DNA from 2 places in the Candidatus Contubernalis alkaliaceticus genome. Region 2 is predicted to be linked to the other one. Evidence: riboswitches for the same ligand, from Rfam matches in the RefSeq annotation. Region 2 holds a riboswitch; the other holds the start of a gene.
The links. A riboswitch is a leader RNA that binds a small molecule or an ion and turns the genes downstream of it on or off. The one in region 2 is predicted to bind cyclic di-GMP.
Positions count from the first base shown of each region.

Region 1: linked by a shared signal. The riboswitch ahead of HUE98_RS05680 (methyl-accepting chemotaxis protein) and the one ahead of HUE98_RS16060 (hypothetical protein) in region 2 are both predicted to bind cyclic di-GMP.

Region 1 is NZ_CP054699.1:1,192,617-1,196,836, forward strand. It holds gene HUE98_RS05675 (sensor domain-containing diguanylate cyclase/phosphohydrolase) at 1-1,530, shown strand, start outside; cyclic di-GMP riboswitch class I at 2,028-2,113, shown strand; gene HUE98_RS05680 (methyl-accepting chemotaxis protein) at 2,227-4,188, shown strand.
Region 2 is NZ_CP054699.1:3,255,928-3,260,147, reverse strand. It holds gene HUE98_RS16065 (adenosylhomocysteinase) at 1-1,144, shown strand, start outside; cyclic di-GMP riboswitch class II at 1,414-1,497, shown strand; gene HUE98_RS16060 (hypothetical protein) at 1,685-2,095, shown strand; gene HUE98_RS16055 (signal peptidase I) at 2,152-3,921, shown strand; gene HUE98_RS16050 (hypothetical protein) at 4,020-4,220, shown strand, end outside.

The sequences.
Region 1 (4,220 bases), 1.5 Mb from region 2:
TTAATCTATACAATACTTTGGACTTATAATGTTTTGTTGGAGCTGGACGGCACGATAAAATATTTTGTTATGACTGGAACTGATGTAACCAAATACAGGGAATCCAAGAAAGCACTACAGGAAATTGGAGAAAAGTACAGGGGATTAATCCATGCTTCACCGGTAGCTTTTATTTCCCTTAATTCTTTGCACATGGTGAAGAGCTGGAGCTCTGCGGCAGAACGGATTTTTGGTTGGTCGGAAAAAGAAGTGCTGGAAAAAGATGTTTCCCTTTTCATGTATGATATCCATAACAGTATTTATGATCAATGCAACAAAGTAATTGTAGAGAGAAAATCAATTAATGATTTTGAATTAAATTGTTTCAGGAAAGACGGTTCACCTATCTTTGTCAGCCTTTCCCTGGCGCCGTTGTATGACCTTACTGGAGAGGTAGACGGTATTTTGTTAGCTGCTGTTAACATTACTGAGCGTAAGCTGGCAGAAGATAAGATTCGTTACATAAGTTTTCATGACATTACTACGGGGCTTTATAATCGGGCATATATGGAGCAAGAAATGCAGAGGTTGGATACAGACCGTCAGCTGCCTATCAGTATAATAATGGGGGATTTAAACGGCCTTAAATTAGTAAATGATACCTATGGACACAGTGTAGGGGACGAGATGCTGATAAGTACTGCTGATATCCTCAGGAAATCCTGCCGCCAAGAAGATATAATAGCCCGCTGGGGGGGGGATGAATTTGTAGTCCTTCTGCCCCAAGTTACAAAGGAAGATGCTCTGGGAATATGTAAAAGAATTATATCTTATTGTGAAAAAACATTTGTTAAAACGGTGCCTCTATCTATAGCCTTAGGTATTGCTTGTAAGCAGATGGGGGAGAAGGATTGTCTTGCGGAGATTTTAAAACAGGCTGAAGACAATATGTATAAACATAAGCTGGCTGAAAGTAGAAGTGTCAGGAGTTCGGTGCTAAATGCTCTACTGAAAACCCTGGAAGAAAAGAGTTATGAGACAGAGGAACATGCCCGGCGTATGCAGGATATGGCTTTAAAAATTGGCAAAAAGTTTAATCTATCGGAAACAGAATTGGACAGGTTAACTCTTCTTATTTATCTGCATGATATAGGCAAAATTACTATTTCTGAGGAAATCCTAACGAAAAAGGACAGTTTAACCGAAGAAGAATGGACAGCTATTAAGAAGCACCCTGAAACAGGGTATCGAATAGCTCGTTCTACGGAAGAATTTGCCCATGTTGCAAAAGATATTATCTCCCATCATGAACGCTGGGATGGGCAGGGTTACCCTGAAGGATTAAGAAAGCAGCAGATTCCTTTATTGGCTCGGATCACAGCCATTGTTGATGCCTATGATGTAATGACCAACGGAAGACCTTATAAAAAACCTTTATCACAAATAGAAGCTGCGGCTGAAGTTAAAAGGTGTGCTGGAAGCCAGTTTGATCCGGAGTTGGTGGAGGTTTTTCTAGCGGTTTTAGAAGAGAACACTGTATTGGAAAAATGATTAAGATATATATGGAATAATTTATCTCTTTTTTTCAGGGTATAAGATCCCCACCTCTAAGCGTTAGCGTAGGTGGGGCTTTGTCATTTCTTCGACAAAAATTCTAAAATTACCACAAATTGTAACAAGGAAATAATGTTTAATTGTAGAATATAATCCATTAATATAACATTTTAGCAATCTAAACCAATTACATTAGTTTGGATTGCAGTTGAATGGGCAAAAAACAATAAAAATACTTATAATGGTTTTTTTATCTTAAATATTGACGTTTTTATAAAACTTGTTTATAAGGGCATGCGTTGTTGTTAGTAACAGCAAATAATATCTTTAGACATTTTTTTTTATATAATGACAAAATACAACAAGGAAATATTGTGTATTAATAGAATATATTATATTAGAATATTATGGCATAACAAATAATCTTTTAGACATGGTTTGAATTTGATTTGGAATGAGGGGGGATAGGCTTAACTGTTAAAATATAATATATAAGTTGAAAAAGGCAAACCTGGTGAAAACCAGGGACGCAAAACCAAGGGTCTAAAGCTTTTTATGCTGAAGACAGCCGGTTGCCAGCTTTTCCTAAAGATTATAGTTTCTTCTAATTATAATTTTTGCTTTTAGAAAACTGGCGCTGCCATGTTTTTTTATTTTTGCACTATTTTAAATTCATTGGAGGGGAAGTATCTTATGTTTAAAAAAATGAGCCTTAAAATTAAATTAATCTCTTTATTTTTATTGGTCGGGTTAGTACCGGTTATTGCAATCAGTGTAATTTCTTACAACAGCGCCAGTGCAAACATTCAGGAGGAAATTGAAGCAGCCAATTACATGTACGCCGGCCTGGTACAAGAACAGTTAGACACCTATTTTAACGATGTAAAAAATAACGCTGTGGTGCTGGCTGCCACCCGAGATGTATACCAGAGCATGAATATTTTAAGTGAAGTGGAATGGGACACCCAGGACCCCCGTTGGCTTGAAAGGGTAGAGATTTTAGATGATATAAGCAGCGCGGTTTTGGCAGAGATGGGTTATGCCTTGTTTTATTTAACAGACCCCACCGGAAGAGTGGTATATACCACCAACACCGATAACAATTTTTTGGGGGCTGATTTATCCGATCGGCAGTATGTTCAAGATGGCCTGGCCGGCCGTGTAGCCTGGTCTGACCTGTTTTATTCCAACGTCGCTCTAGATAACATTATGACCGCCGTATCTCCCGTCAGAAGCGATGGTCAATCGGGAAGCATAATTGGTACATTTAACATTTCTGTAAATGCTCAAGGAATTGACCAGTTAGTTCATAACGGACTTGAGAATCTGGGGTCAACAGCGGATGCTTACCTTGTGGATTCTAACGGTCTGCTGCACAGCAACCTCAGGCATGGGGAATTATCCCAGGGAGCCGTGCTGCAGCAGACTGTTACTACCTGGCCTGCACAGGTATTGTCAGCACCCATCAGTTCCGGAAGCCTGGATTTCAGTGCCCAAGGTGAATATGTAAACACCATGGGTAATGCAGTTTTGGGAACTGTAGAGGTTCTAGAACTAGGGGACATGCCCATGGGCCTAGTCGTAATGATTGACCAGGCGGAAGCCTTTGCCGGGGTTGATATATTACGTAACTTAATGGTAATGGTTGCTGTCATCTCTGCCTTAATGGTGGCTGTTTTAGGGTATTTCATAGCTCTCAGCATTGCCAATCCCATTCAAAAAATTACTAAGATTGCCAATCAAGTAGCCCAAGGGGACTTCACCGTGCAGACCGAAATGAACCGTAAAGACGAAATCGGTCAGCTGGCCAATGCCTTTAATACCATGAATTCAAATCTATCCCAGTTGATACGGCAGGCAGTCGAAACAGCACAGGGAGTAAAGGATTCCAGCGAGGGATTATCTTCTGCCGCTGAGTCCACCAGCGCAACCTTAGAGCAGGTGGCCGCTACCACAAACCAGTTCGCCGGCAACAGCCAGGAGCTCAGCACCGGTGCTCAGGAGATGGCTGACATATCTAGAGAGGTGTCAGAGAGCGCCGCAGAAGGTGCCGAAGCTATAAAAAATGCTGTAACTCAAATGAAGGATATTAATGACATGGTGGAGGGCCTGCGGAGTATTATCGAAGGCCTGGACAACCGTTCCTCAGAAATCGGAAATATAGTCAGCATGATTACCGCCGTAGCAGACCAGACCAACCTTTTGGCCTTGAATGCTGCCATAGAAGCCGCCCGGGCCGGAGAACAGGGCCGGGGTTTTGCGGTGGTAGCGGAAGAAGTTCGTAAGCTGGCAGAGCAGACAGGAAAAGCTGCCGTAGACATCACCGCATTAATCAAGGAAACCCAGGAGGAGACAGGCCGTGCGGTAGAAAGCATGGACAAAGGGGTAGAAAAAGTCCGGGAAGGTTCCGATGTCATCATGTCCAACAGTGAAACCTTCAACCAAATCGTGGGAGAAGTACAGAGAATCGTAGAAAAAATTACTGAAGTTACTGTGGCAGCGGAGCAGATTAGTTCCGGAAGCCAGGAGATTGCAGCCTCTACAGAGGAACAGTCCTCTTCCATGGAAGAGATTACTGCAACCGCAGAAGATTTACGGAATTCTGCCGATGAGCTTTATAAATCCATGGAACGTTTTAAATATGACCAGGCGTAAGCTAAAAGTAAAAGGAAACAAAGTCATAGGAG
Region 2 (4,220 bases):
ACGTTTTTTGAGGGAAAAACCCTTTAAAGGAATTAAAATTGCGGTATGTATCCATTTGGAGGCTAAGACTGCCCGTCTTTGTGAAGTCCTCCAGTCTGGAGGTGCAGAAGTTTTTTTGGCCGGCAGTAATCCTTTATCTACCCAGGACGATGTAGCCCAGGCCATCGCCCGGAGGGGAGTAGCTGTATTTGCAAAGTACGGCTGTAGTGAGGATGAATATCTACATTTTTTAGAGGAATTAATCAAAGCTGAGCCCAACATTATATTGGACGATGGCGGGGATGTTATTCACATGATTCACGAAAGATATCCGGAATATATACCCCAGGTTATAGGGGGATGTGAGGAAACTACTACCGGGGTTATACGTATGAAGGCCAGGGATAAAGCCGGCCATTTGAAATTCCCTATGATTTCGGTCAATGATGCCATGAGCAAGTATCTGTTTGATAATCGATATGGCACCGGGCAGTCTGTTTGGACGGGTATTATGCAGACTACCAATTTGCTGGTAGCCGGGAAGACTGTAGTGGTGGCAGGATATGGTTGGTGCGGTAAAGGCGTGGCCAGTAAGGCAAAGGGGTTGGGTGCCGATGTCATTGTAACGGAGATAGACCCTTTAAAAGCCATTGAAGCGGTGATGGATGGTTTTCAGGTTATGCCCATGAAGGATGCCTGTCCCCTGGGGGATATTCATGTTACTGTAACCGGCTGTTGTGAAGTAATTAGCAGGGAGCATTTTGACCTGTTGAAGGAAGGGGCCATCTTGACCAATGCCGGCCATTTTAATGTAGAGGTTGATTTTGAGGCTTTGGAAAAGTATGCGGTGGAGAAAAGAGAAGTGCGTAAAAATGTGATGGAGTATACACTGCCCGGGGGGAAGCGGGTATTTCTCATTGCCGAAGGGAGATTGGTAAATCTAGCTTCCGGGGATGGCCATCCGGTGGAGATTATGGATACCTCTTTTGCGCTGCAGGCACTTTGTGCGGAATACCTGGTGAACCATAAATTAGAAGCCGGCGTATATGATGTGACGGAGGAAATCGATGGGGAGGTAGCCAGGTTAAAACTGCACACCCTGGGATTTGAGATTGATTCTTTAACTCCTAAGCAGGAGGCATATCTAAAAAGCTATATAGTATAGCGATTTTCATTTAATTCCCCCAATACTGCTTCATTTTCATTTAGATGGCCTTTTATCTCTTTTTTTAGGGTATAAGTCCCCACCTTTTAAGGGTTAGCGTAGGTGGGGTTTTTAATCAGGTGGAGTAGAGTCTCCACCTGATTTCTTGACGCTTTAAGTTTGCTGAAACGAGTTCACTAATAAAAAAATGGGAAAATAGTAGTATGGTATTTCCAATAAAAATAGTTATAATATAACTATAGAGGAAGAATTTTTGTTATACTTATGATTCATTTTGTGGAAGCGATGAATGACGGATTAATACTGGACGCTAGATCCGTCAGGAGCTGGTAGCGTAACCGGCCACGAATTAAGTGGTTGGTTTTTTTATTCTAAAGAGTTATTACCGGCATATAATGATTAAAGCAGGGCTTGACCATAAACATTTAACGGTTATGAATTCTAATTATCAAAAAAATTCTAATTATCAAAAACGAAAACATCAGCTTAAAAGTCATTAGGGATACAGCAATTTCTAAAGGGCAAAAGGAGGAAATATAAATGACTAACCGAAGAGTAAAATCCCGCCGTAACTCCTCCGGTCACAACATTTTTTTCTCCTTTATGAGACATTATTTTAAGATATTTTCTATTTTAGTAATTACTTCTACTTTCATTATATATCTCGCCAGCTTTCCTGAGAGTAATTCTTATTTTACAGACCGTTCTAAATCAGAAGTTCAAAGCTTCACCTTTGTTTCTGATTTGACCCCAGAAACCTATAGTTTGAACATGCCTGCTTATGATGAATTCAGCTTCATGGAATCTGAAGAGGCAGATGAAGGGGAGAATGAACCGGAAGTGGCAGGGCCGGGGGAAACAAATGGTGAGGATATAGAGATTGATGATGATACAGATACAGATACAGATGAGTATGAGGTTAAGGATGAGCAGAGCAGTGGGCAGCTATAAGTTTTTGCTTAAGTCTATGGACAACCATTGATTGTTGACGGATAGGATGTGGTGTTATGCGGATTTTACTGGTTGGCTATAATTTGATTTGGCCGACACATTTGAACCGATACCTGGTGGAAAACCAGATAGATGGTGATATTATTGCCTGTTCTTCAGAGTCCTCGGCTTTGGAGATAATTTCAAACTGTTCAGTAGATATGGTGCTTGCACACCTGGATCTGGCCGGCATCGAAAATGGTGTCAGGTTGATGAGGGAGTCAAAAAAAATAAATCCCAACATATATACCCTATCCATTGCCCGGGAAGAAGATTATATCAAAATTGACAGCATTATCTTGGAAAACGAGATAGACGACTTTATCAATGTCCCCTTTATGGGACAGGAGCTTAGCATTCGACTGAGAAAAGCTTTTCGAAGCATCCAGGAGAGAGAACCCGGCAGGGTTTTGAAGGATAATAAAAAGCCTAAGCCGGAACAGCAGTTAATTGAAGATAGTAACTACAATGCCCCTGGTTCCGTTTTTTTGACAGACCAGGAATTGATGGAAAAGTACAAAGAAGTTTTTTATACCATTAGGAGCCAAGAGAATGATGAGGCCTTCCAAAGGAAGCTGCTGGCGAAGCAGAAAAGAGAAGCTGAAGAAAAGTTGGCCGCATCATTAGAAAAACAGAAGTTGAGAAAACAGCTAAATGATGCTTTTTTCATTACCGATGAAAGCAAAGGCCGGGAAATGCAAACATATGTGCAGCCTCAGCAGCAGGAAATGGCCCCAAAGGCCAGCACTCCATTTATTACAGCAGATCAGGAATTCACCCACAAAAGGGGAGAAGAATCCCACAGCACAGTGAAAAGCCCAGAATTTGACCGGAGTTTTAAAGAAAAGCAGCAGCGGGAACAGCAGCAGGAGCTGACACCGAAACCAGAACAGAAACAGGAAACTAAGCTTGAACCGGAAGCAAGGTTCCAACCGGAAACAAAGATAGAACTAGAAACAAAGCTGGAGCCAGAATCTAAGATAAAACCGGAAACAAAACCGGAACCGGAAATTACTACTGAGCCGGAGAAGCAGGGAGAAAGGCAAGTAAAGGATAATGTTGTTGCTTTCTCCAGGGAACAGGAAACCAAAGGCCGGGGGGGAAGAGCCGGCCGCAGTGCCAGGAAAAAGAAAGAGGGTTCAAAGGAGAAGAAGGGTTCCGGGAAATTTATCAGGGCAGCCGGTTTTGTGGGTAACATAATCTTCGGTTCACTGCTGGTAGTCATGGCAGTATTAGCTTTTTTCCTGGTTCAAAGTAAGCTGCAGGGGGGTATTCCCTCCGTAGCCGGATACCAGATGTATGTAGCTCTCAGCGGCAGTATGAACCCAGCTTTTGATACCGGAAGCCTGGTCTTTATACGGGAAACTGATCCTACGGGCATTGCTGCCGGAGACATTATAACTTTTAGAGGTGCTGACAGCGATGCAATGCTGACCACTCACCGGGTCGTGGAGGTTAACAACGAAAACGGCTTAACATTTACCACCCGGGGGGATGCCAACAACGTTAATGACCCCATGCCGGTACCTGCAGAAAGATTGGTTGGTAGGGTGCATGGTTCTGTTCCTTACATGGGATACGTGATGGGGTTTGCTCAAACCAGGCAGGGCTTGATTTTCTTAATATTCGTCCCGGGGTTTCTGGTAATTGCCTATGAGCTTCGTAATGTCTACAAGTACCTTGGGGAGATAGAGCATAAAAACAAGAAACCCCAGGTAGGCTCAATCTATGAGGGGGAAGAACCTCCCAATGGAAAGTCAGGTTCAAAGAAGGCTGTTAGTTCCTGACCTCTTAGATATCAATCAAGTACTTTTTATAGTTAATAATAGTTTAGTCAGATTTGGTGAGAAGTAATAACAGGCATCGGAAAGGGAGGTAAAGGCATATGAGACACGGCATTGCTGTAAGTATATTGATTCTTGTCCTGGCTTCCTTTTCTGTTGGCGGTGCTGCATTAGCCTGGTTTACCTTCGAGGCCGGCTTAATACAAAACGTATTTACAGCCGGAACTGTGCAGATAGATGAATGGGAGATAACCTCTCAGGGCCAAGGGTGGGAATCGGGAGAATGTAATGAACTGGCCTGG